DNA from 2 places in the Bradyrhizobium sp. NDS-1 genome. Region 1 is predicted to be linked to the other one. Evidence: predicted binding sites of a transcription regulator. Region 1 holds the regulator's gene; the other holds the start of a gene.
The links. Region 1 encodes LexA, which represses DNA repair genes until DNA is damaged. Its sites were predicted from a motif close to TGTTCNNNNTGTGTTCNG; they were not measured.
Positions count from the first base shown of each region.

Region 2: RX330_RS28580 (DUF3072 domain-containing protein) is a predicted target of LexA. The motif match lies at 2,718-2,735, and genes of this name have one in related genera.

Region 1 is NZ_CP136628.1:3,918,275-3,923,502, forward strand. Features, by position in the region: gene RX330_RS18475 (ComEC/Rec2 family competence protein) at 1-300, shown strand, start outside; gene RX330_RS18480 (GAF domain-containing protein) at 308-1,246, opposite strand; gene RX330_RS18485 (hypothetical protein) at 1,455-1,889, opposite strand; gene lexA (transcriptional repressor LexA) at 2,281-2,982, opposite strand; gene glp (gephyrin-like molybdotransferase Glp) at 3,159-4,370, opposite strand; gene RX330_RS18500 (hypothetical protein) at 4,588-4,794, opposite strand; gene RX330_RS18505 (HAD family hydrolase) at 4,955-5,228, opposite strand, start outside.
Region 2 is NZ_CP136628.1:6,120,722-6,125,949, forward strand. Features, by position in the region: gene RX330_RS28555 (HWE histidine kinase domain-containing protein) at 1-1,304, shown strand, start outside; gene RX330_RS28560 (hypothetical protein) at 1,385-1,627, opposite strand; gene RX330_RS28565 (hypothetical protein) at 1,769-2,026, shown strand; gene RX330_RS28570 (hypothetical protein) at 2,219-2,419, opposite strand; gene RX330_RS28575 (hypothetical protein) at 2,435-2,656, opposite strand; gene RX330_RS28580 (DUF3072 domain-containing protein) at 2,772-2,966, shown strand; gene RX330_RS28585 (DUF6496 domain-containing protein) at 3,056-3,334, shown strand; gene RX330_RS28590 (hypothetical protein) at 3,347-3,709, opposite strand; gene RX330_RS28595 (Do family serine endopeptidase) at 3,975-5,228, opposite strand, start outside.

The DNA of each region.
Region 1 (5,228 bases):
ATCGACGCGCTGGCGGACGATTGCAGCCGGGCTGCACTGGTGGTGGCGTCGCGGCCCGCGCCGCCCGATTGCGCGGCAATGGTGGTCGATCGGCAGCGGCTCGCTCGCCAGGGTGCGCTGGCCCTGACGCAGCGTGGCGAGGGTTTTTCCGTGCAGGCGGTGAGGGCGAGAGGCACGAACCGCCCGTGGTTGCCCGCCGGTGCCGGCGAAGGTGATTTCGACGGCAGCCTTGCGCCGAAGGTGGCGCTCCGCAACCGGGACGCTACGCCGTCGGAGGCTGACTTGCAGGCCGACGATTGATTGCGATTTACAGATACCAGGCCAGCACGGCTTCCAGCCTTGCGTTGTCGATGACCGGCAGGGCCACCATCCGGCTCAGCCCGGCTACGCGGGCCTCGGAGCCGGCGATCGAGCTGTCATGGGTGAGATCGTCGTCGAGCGCCGGCATGCCGGTGGCCCATGCGCCGCCGATGCTGCCTTCGCCCCTGCCGATGGATCTACCCGCGTAGAGCGCGGCAAGGTCGGTCTGCGCGCTGCAATCGCCGGCGCGAAAGACCAGCACTGAGCGGGCCTCGTTCGGGACCCAGATCTCGAAGCGTCGCGCAATCGGGGTTGCCTGCGCGGAGAGCAATGTCAGAACCCACGTCTCGGTGCCGGTTCGGTAGGGCACGCCGACCCCCAAATTGATCCCGATCTTGGCCGCGTCCTCCCAGCGCAGGAAGCTCTTGGCGTCGTGCAGGTCCTTGATGATCAGCGGCAGACCCGCCTTCCAGGTGCGTCCGGGCAGGCCGAAGCCGCGCGGAAACCTGGTGTGGCGGGAGTTGAATTCGAACATGTCCGCCATGCCGTAATAGCCGTTGACGAGCGCCATCTCGTGGGAGCGATCGGGATCGTTGTGCCAGAGTTCGATCGCGCCGACATGCGCCTCGTCGTCCCCGCAGAACAGCACCATCACGGCTTGCAGGAATTCGCCCGCGAACACCGGCACCGCCACGCCGCAGGTGAGGCCGGCCGCGACGGCCTGCTCGGTCCGTTTGAAATAGGAGTTGGCGAAGGTCGTGAGGATGACGGGATGGCCAGAGGCCCAGGCCTTGCCGGGAAGTCCCTCGTCATATCCGAAGTGCAGGTCCTCGCTCACGGACTTGAACGCGGACAGCCCTTCGCCGTAGAGGCCGCCGCCGAATTCCAGACGCCTGCGCGTCCGGTCGGGCACCCAGAGTTCAACGACGCGAATGAAGGTCTTCATCGAGCGTGTCCGCCGCCTCAAACCACGACAGCATCGGTCATTTGGCTGCGGAGCGGACGTTCAAAATTCAGGCAGGACGGCTCAAACTTCGTGCGGCGCCGGGCGGGCCGATCGATGTTCGTGAAAACACGAACCATGCCATCTCGCCGGCGTCTGCCGGCGATGGCACTTCAATCCTGGCGGCATCCAGTTGTCAGTCGAGGTGGCGTCAGCCGATCGGCAGGCGCGTGACCGGCGACCGGCTGTCGTCGATGATCTGCGGCTTGTGCTCGCGCTCGCCGACGGGCTGGGTCACCGGCAATTGCAACACGGTGGCACGCTGGCCTTCGACGAGTTGTGTCACAAGCACGTATTTACCGTCAGGGAATTCGATCGCGTCGTGGTGGCGATCGGGAATGTGCGGATCGATCTTGCCGAACTTGCCGACGCGCGAATTGACGGTGCGCGTCCAGATCCAGCGATTGTCGTAGCGGACGTTGTCGGCGAAGGCGAGCTCCGTCCCGGGCAGCAGACAGACGGCCACGGTCGGATCGGCGGCAGAAGCAAAGCCACGCGTCGAGGTGCCGCGGAACGTTGTCGACACGATCGTCTCGCCGACTTCGGCGGGGCGCGATGCAACGGCATGCAGGCTGTAGTCACACATCGGGTGCTCCTCATTCGAAGATAGCAACCCGCGCCTCCCTCGGAGGCGCAAGCCTCTATCAGAGTGGAAGCACGCAACGCTCTGCTTGGTTGTAGGCAAATCTGCGGCTGGTCTGCGGGACGCGATCAAATTATCTTTTCGAATCCGACAGGAACAAAGCTCACATCAATGCATTCGGCGAGGACCAACGTCAGCGGCGCGCGGGCGCCGATGCGTCATGTCTGCTCGAGGACTCGAGACCGCGAAGCAATGGGGGCTTGTGGCGACACGCCGAGGCGTCGCCTCTGAAGAGGGGCCGGACAATCTGCGCAAGACCAGAAGATTGTCCAGCAGGAGCGGATCAGATCCGCTCCAGTCGGAATCATGGGTATCGAATGACCGCCGAGGGCTCTCAGTACTTCCGGTAAAGCCCGATCAGCTTGCCCTGAATCTTCACGCGGTTCGGCGGCAGGATGCGCACCTCATAAGCGGCATTGGCGGGCTCGAGTGCGATCGAGGCGCCGCGGCGGCGGAAGCGCTTGAGCGTGGCCTCCTCGTCGTCGATCAGCGCCACCACGATGTCGCCGGTATCGGCGCTCTCGTTGCGCTGGATCAGCGCCATGTCGCCGTCGAGGATGCCGGCCTCGACCATGGAATCGCCGCGCACTTCGAGCGCGTAGTGCTCGCCGGAGCCGAGCATGTCGGGCGGCACGCTGATGGTGTGGCTGCGGGTCTGCAACGCCTCGATCGGCGTGCCGGCCGCGATGCGGCCCATCACGGGCACTGCGACGGGCCGCTCGCCCTCGTCGACGGGCGGGCTGGAGCTCGCGCGCACCTTGCCGAGATTGCCCTCGATGACGCTCGGCGTGAAGCCGCGCCGGTTGCCGGCCGCAGCCTGAAGCTCCGGCAGCTTGATGACTTCGATGGCCCGAGCGCGGTTGGGCAGGCGGCGGATGAAGCCGCGCTCCTCGAGCGCGGTGATCAGGCGGTGGATGCCCGACTTCGAGCGCAGGTCGAGCGCATCCTTCATCTCGTCGAAGGACGGCGGCACGCCGCTTTCCTTCAAACGTTCACTGATGAACCGCAGAAGCTCGTATTGTTTGCGCGTTAACATCTCGACCTAAGTCCCCCGGTTGATGCCGTTCGATTCCGAGACGATGAATTCAGCGATAAGCCGCTACATGCTCGAAACAAATCATGAACGGACACTATATGTTCGATACATGTTCCGCAACTGCTTAATTTACCGTGAACAGGGGCGAGTTCGCGGAATGCGTGTGGCCGCGCAGTTCAGACGGGGAGGCGCAGCACCTCGCAAGGGCTGCCCGCCTCGGCCTTCGGCGCGAACGGCGGGCGCACGAGAAGTACCTGTGCTGCAGCAAGATTCGCAAGCAGAGAGGAGTCCTGATGGCTAACGGGAACGGCGACGAGCGCGCCGTCGTCGCGCAGCTCCAGGCGCGCGCGCAGATAATCCTCGCGCTGGTCGTTGGCGCCGAGATCGCGGCCCAGTACGGCCCGCTCGCGGCGATGATGAATCACCGAACGGCCCGACAGCGCGCGAATCAGCGGCACCATGAACAGGAAGGCGCACACATAGGAGGACACCGGATTGCCGGGCAGGCCGATCACGCGCATCGCGCCGAGCCGTCCGTGCATCATCGGCTTGCCGGGCCGAATCGCGATCTTCCAGAACGCCATTGAGATGCCTTCGTCCCGGAGCGCTTGCTGGACCAGATCGTGGTCGCCGACAGATGCGCCGCCCGTCGTGACCAGGATATCGGTTTCGGTCTCGCGGGCGCGGCGGATGCCGGCGGAGGTGGCTGCAAGCGTATCTGCGGCAACACCGAGGTCGATGGTCTCGGCGCCCTCGCTGCGGGCGAGCGCGTGCAGGGCGTAGCCATTGGAATAGACGATCTGGCCGTGCCCGGGCGTTGAGCCCGGCATCACCAGTTCGTCGCCGGTGGCGAGGATCGCGACCTTCGGACGGCGGCAGACGGCGAGGTGGGGGTAGTTCATGGCGGCGGCGAGCGCGAGATCGCGCTCCGTCAGCCGGGTTCCCTTGCGCAAGAGGACGTCGCCTTCACGGAAGTCGACGCCTACCGGGCGGATGTGCCGTCCGGCGATCGCGGCTTGCTTGATCGTGACGCAGCTGTCGTCCGCGACGGTGTCCTCCTGGATCACGACGGCGTCGGCGCCGTCGGGAATGACGCCGCCGGTGAAGATCCGTACGGCTTCGCCGGCGCCGACCGTTCTTGCGAAAGGACGGCCCGCCGCGACCTCGCCGATGACCGTCAGCCGGGAATCGATCGTTGCCGCATCGGCGGCGCGGACGGCATAGCCGTCCATCGCCGACATCGCCTGCGGCGGCTGCGTGCGCCGCGCCGCGACGTCGCGCGCGAGCACGCGATGGTAGGCATCGTCGAGCGGAGCCATCTGTTCAGCCAGCGGCTCCGCACCCGCCAGTACCGCGGCAAGCGCGTCAGAAACGGGCATCAAAGCCAAGGGCTAAACTCCTGCTGAGCACATCGATAAATGGCCGGCGAGAGTTCTATCCGAGTGCGGGCGCGAGGCAAAGCAGCACGCAGGGTGATTTAGCCTGCGTGGCCCCAGCGGAGGACGCAGCTCACGTCCGTCGCGGCATGATCCGGAAGGCGAGACAGACCGGGATGAGGATGGCCATGGCGAGCACGAGAAGGACGAGCACCACGGCCAGCATCGGTCAACTCCCGCTCGGTCGGTCCGAGCCGTCGTCCAGTGCGACGTCGGGAGCTTTGGGACCTTGATCCTTGTCCGGTAGCGGATCGGCCAAGGATTTCAGGTCGGCGGCCTTGCTGATCAGCTTGGCGGAAAGGTCAGAATCCGAGGTGGTTCTTGCGAATTCAAGCAGGAGAGAGGCTTGCTTGGTGAGATAGGTTTTGCCCAGCACGTCGATAAGTCCGATGTAGAAGTCCCAACGGACTCATGAGTCCTAAGGGCGGTATTCCGTTCCCGGAACTCTGTACAAAAATGCACAAAGGGAACTGGTTCCCCATTCTGTGCAAATTTTGCCTTCGGGAGGCCGGTTCCGCGGCGACGGCCGGCTGGCCTCAGATGCCCAGTGCCTTCAATGCGTTCCCGACATCGCGCGGCGAGGTGACATGCACGGCGGTCAGGCCGCGTGCCCGGGCTCCCTCGATGTTCTCGGCGAGATCGTCGAAAAACAGGATGCGCTCCGCCGGGACGCCGATCGCCGCGACGACATGGTCGAAAGCCGCCGCATCCGGTTTGCGCAGGCCGATGCTGGACGACAGATACAGCTCGCGGAAATGGCCGAGCAGGCCGGCATATTCCTTCGAGAAATAATCGACATGCGGCCGATTG
Region 2 (5,228 bases), 2.2 Mb from region 1:
ACGGCTTCGAGCTTGCCGCAATGATCCGCGAGCATCCGCGCTTCCAGAAGACCGCGATGATCTTCATCTCCGCCATCCAGGTCAGCGACATCGACCGGTTGCGCGGCTACGAGATGGGCGCGGTCGACTACGTGCCGGTACCGGTCGTGCCGGAGGTGCTGCGTGCCAAGATCAAGGTGTTTGCCGAACTCTACCGCAAGACCCGCGAGCTCGAACGGCTGAACCAGGAGCTCGAGGATCGCGTCCGCGCACGCACGGCGGAGCTGGAAAACTCCACCGCGAAGCTGCGCGAGAGCGAGCAGCGGCGCAGCATGGCGATCGCCGCCGGCAAGATGGGCTCCTGGGATTGGGACTGGATCAGCGGCGACTGGATGTGGGACGAGGGGCAGTATCGCATCTTCGGCGTCAGCCCCGAGAGCTTCGAGGTCAACCCGGCCAATGTCCAGGCGCTGTTGCATCCCGATGACGTCGATCAGTTGCGCAAGGCGATTGCCGAGTTCAACAAGGGCGCGCGGGCCTACGAGACCGAGTTCCGCATCATGCGGCCCGACGGAGAGGTGCGCTGGTGCGTTGGCACGGCGGCAGCAACGGTGGACGATAGCAGTCGCGTCGTGCGCGTGAGCGGCGTCACCGTGGACATCACCGAACGCAAGCGCGCCGAGGAGCGTCAGAATCTCTTGGCGCGGGAAGTCGATCATCGCGCCAAGAATGCGCTGGCTCTGGCGCAGTCGATCGTTCGCCTCACCCGTGCCGACGAGGTCAAGGCCTATGTGAGCGCCGTCGAGGGACGCATCAACGCGCTGGCGCGCGTGCACACCATCCTGTCGCTGTCGAGCTGGCAGGGCGCCGAGCTCTCCAGGCTGATCGACGAGGAGCTTGCGCCCTATTCGCTTGGCGGCCAGATCATGTTGGCGGGTCCGGAAGTCCAGTTGCTGCCGGCGACGGCCCAGACGCTGGCGCTCGCATTGCACGAGCTCTTCACCAACTCAGCCAAGTACGGCGCCCTCTCGACGAGGTCGGGACGGCTCACGATCGGCTGGCAGGTCGAAGATCAAGTGCTCACGCTGAACTGGGAGGAATCCGGCGGTCCGCTGGTCATGACTCCGAAATCTCGCGGCTTCGGCACCCGGAGCCTGCTCGCGAGCGTCGAGTCCCAGCTCGGCGGACAGGCGCGGTTCGATTGGCGAGCCGAAGGCCTGTTGTGCCGTCTGGAGGTGCCGCTGACACGCAAGACGGCGGCGACGGCCGTATCGGGTAAATTCGAAGAGGCCGGCTCTGCCGAATTGCAGCGCGCGTCCGGTTAGAGAGCATTTGCAGCGAAGTGGAGATCGTTTTCGCGTTGAGAAAGCGCGTCAAGACGAGAATCGAGAGCTTCCGTTTCGATTCAGCCGGAATGGGAGAAGCTCCGGCCGGACGCCGCGCTCGTCATACGTTGCACCATCCGCGGTTCGCGCGCGACCCGGCCTTCGAGCCAGGCTTCCGTTCGGGCGAGATCGCGGAGCGCCTTGGCATAGCGGCGGGCCGCGCTTCGCTCCGCGCCTCGCGGCAGCTTGCGCGCCTTGCGCAACATGTCCGCGGCGGCGTTGCGATAGGCCAGTGAGCGGTAAAGAAAGACTACCTTGCCCATATCGAATGTCCCGTTTTGATAGCGCCCATCCTCGCAAGGCCGGCATGAACGTCGGATGAAGCCGGTGATGACAATTCCTTCATTTATTTGGAACCAGCAACTATTGCCCGCGTTTGCATGCCAGATCGGGATGCTGTTCCCATGCGCGCAAAAAAGTCGTCGGACCTGATCTCCGCTGCCGGCCTCATCAAGCTGATGACGCATACGATGATGGGCGCGGCCCTCGGCCTCGCCTTCAGTCTCGCGCTGATCCTGTGCAATCCCGCCGTCGCCCGCCTGCTCGATCACGGTGGAAGCCAGGCCGCGATCGTTTTTGCCCTCACATTGGTGACGACGTTCGCGATCGGCGCGACCCTCACCGGCGTGGTGTTCATCATCACAGAGGACAAGCAATCTTGAAGCGAGGTGAAGCCGGGCAGATGCTTCGTCGGGAACTCCTGTAGTAAAGGCGATTGACTGCCTGCGTCAATTTAACTCAGGAGTTTTTCGCATGCAGGCTCAGGCGCCCTCTCAAAAACCCGCGCCGGCGCGGGCTTTTTCGTCTCGATGATCGATCGGGAATCGCGGGTATCGGCGAGCGCCCGCATCAGCTCATTGCAGCCGGCGCTTGGAGCCGAGGCTCACAGAATTCATCTTCACGAGATGCTCGAGCTGCGCCCGCTTGCGTCCGATCAGAAGTTGGGCCGCTGCATCATCGAGACCCGCGCGCTGCAATTGCCGGATGGCAGAGCCCAGTTCGAGAATCTCGGCGCGCAACCTCAAGATCCGGTAAGTGTCCGGCTCTTCCTCCATGGCGCCCCCAAGCTTTCAGCGCCGTGTGCTCGCGCGCTTGGGATCGCCGACCGACTTCACGGAACGAAGCCGCATCCGGCCGCGGACGTCAGGCAGGACATCGCCGCCGCCGGCAGCCTTCCATTCGCCGACCAACAGATTGATCTTCAGCCGCAAATCCATCTGCGCCAAGGCTTGCTCGGTGCAATCGCGATCGCCGTTGATGCGATCGCGCACGGCGGCCTCGACGTCGGCCATTTCTAGCCTCAAGGCACTGATTTTACGTCGAATTTCATTAATTCTATTGTCCATGACTTGTTAGAACAAAATAAGAACATATAGTCAAGTCACGATTTCAGGACGGAGAAGCCAGATGCAGGTTCAAGGCAAATACAACGCCAGGGTCTTCCTCACCGAGCAGATGACCCGGGCGCAGTCGCTGAGGCTGAAACGGCTGAGCGAAGAGGCGTATCAGCCCGCACAATATGCGCGCGATCTGTCCTTCACCGAGGCGGCACGTCGCATCCAGGTACTGGAAGCGGAGATCGAGCTGGCAAATTCCTTCTAGGCTGCGGCCCGCGCCCGGAATGTCGGGTACGCAGCTTTCGGAACCATGCCCCGGGTCGAACGGTTCTTCTCGGCCAAGGGAGAACATGCATGGCACGCAAGGCAAAGAAACGTCGCTACTCGCGCAGCTCCGGCAGCGATGTCGAAAGCGAGATGCGCCGCTACAAGAAGGGTACGGCAAAAAGCGGTCGCAAAGGCCGTGGCGGACGCGTGAAGAGTCGCAAGCAGGCGATTGCGATCGGACTGTCGAAGGCGCGCAAGAAGGGCAAGAAGGTCCCGAAGAAGGCTACGAAGAAGAAAGCGACCAAGAAGAGGACCACCAAGAAGACAACCAGGAAATCGTCGAAGCGCAAATCCAGCAAGCGTTGACGCTGACCTGGCTCAGATCATGCTGCCCGGCATGAAGCAGCGGATCGAGATCCCGAACGCGGTCTTCACCGGCCAAACCATGGTGCGGCCGGCGCGGTTCGGCTCGGTGATGACGGCTTCGTCCGGCACATCGATCCACTCCCCGTCGAGACGAACACGATAATGCCCGTCCCGCGACTCCCAGTCGGGATCGGCGACGGCAAAACCATCGGCGTCAGAGCAGCACGGACCGAGATGGCTGCGCAGGTTGTCGAACCACGGTTTGAGGGGTGAGTCCGCGTAGCGGCCGTCGTCACGACCGAGCGCGCTTCCAGCCCAGAGCACGAACGGCGCCGCGAGCAGCGCCCCCCTCAGCGAGAGCTTCAATCGATCCATGTCGGCACCGATCAAATGTGAACCACCGGCCAGTTCCACAAAGCGGCGCCGCGGTTCGAAGTTCCACGCTTGCAACTCTCGCCAGCGTCGTTGCTGACGAGCATTGGAACTGTGACGGTCGAACACGGCTTTTTCATATGAACCGCGTCACCATCCCTGCCGTTAACGCGAATGTTATCGACGGCCCCTCCCGGAGGTCATGAAGCCGAACGGAAAAGGCGGCCCAAGGGCCGCCTTTTTTGATTCTTGGCTGTCGATGTTCGTCTCAGGCGAGCGGCACCGCCACGAACCTCGTCGCCTCCGCGCTCTTGACCTGCAACAGCACGCTGCGCTTGCCGGACGATTTGGCCTGCGCCAGCTCCGACCTGACGTCGCCGACATTTGCGACAGCCTTGCCGCCGACATTGAGGATGACGTCGCCAGTCTGGATGCCGCGCTGTGCCGCCGGTCCTTGCGGATCGACTTCGGTGACGACAACGCCCTTCTGGCCAGCGCCCTGGACGTCACCGGCCGGAGCCAGGCCGAGCCCGAGGCGCGGTGTGCCGGTGTTCGGCTGCCCCTTGCCCTCGTCAGCGCCGCCGTTGCCTTTGGCCTGCCGCTCGTTCGGCAGCTCGCCGAGCGCGAGCGTCAGCGTCTTGGTCGCGCCCTTGTGGAAGACGTCGAGCTTCACCGAGCTGCCCGGGGCCAGGGTGGCGATGGTGCGGGCAAGGTCGCGGGAGTCCTTGATCGCGGTGCCGTTGACGGCGGTGATGACGTCACCTGCCTCGATGCCGGCCTTGGCCGCCGGGCTGCCGTCCTGCGGATTGTCGACGATGGCGCCGCGCCCCTCCTTCAGGCCGAGGCTGTCGGCGATCTCGGCGGTGACCGGCTGCACCTGCACCCCGAGCCAGCCGCGGGTCACCGCGCCCTTGTCCTTCAGCTGCGCGACGACGAGTTTCGCGGTCGAGGCCGGAATGTCGAAGCCGATGCCGACCGAGCCGCCGGAGGGCGAGAAGATCGCCGTGTTCACGCCGATCACGTTGCCATTCATGTCGAAGGCCGGGCCGCCGGAATTGCCCTTGTTGATGGGCGCGTCGATCTGGATGAAGTCGTCATAGGGACCATTGCCGATGTCGCGGCCGCTGGCCGAGACGATGCCGGCGGTCACAGTGCCACCGAGGCCGAAGGGATTGCCGACCGCGACCACCCAGTCGCCGACGCGCGGCTTCTGGTCGGCGAATGTGACAAACGGAAAGTCCTTCTTGCCATCGACCTTGATCAGCGCGAGATCGGTCTTGGGATCGGTGCCGACGACCTTCGCGGTATAGCTCGTGCCGTCGTCCATCGTCACCTGGACCGAGGTGGCCTGGTCGACGACGTGGTTGTTGGTCACGGCATAGCCGTCGGCGGAGATAAAGAAGCCGGAGCCTTCGCCCGTGACCATCTGATGGCGCTGGCGCGGCATGCCGTTCATGCCGCCTGGGCCACGGAAGCCGAACTGCCGCGAGAACTGATCGAACGGAGAATCCTCGTCCTGGTC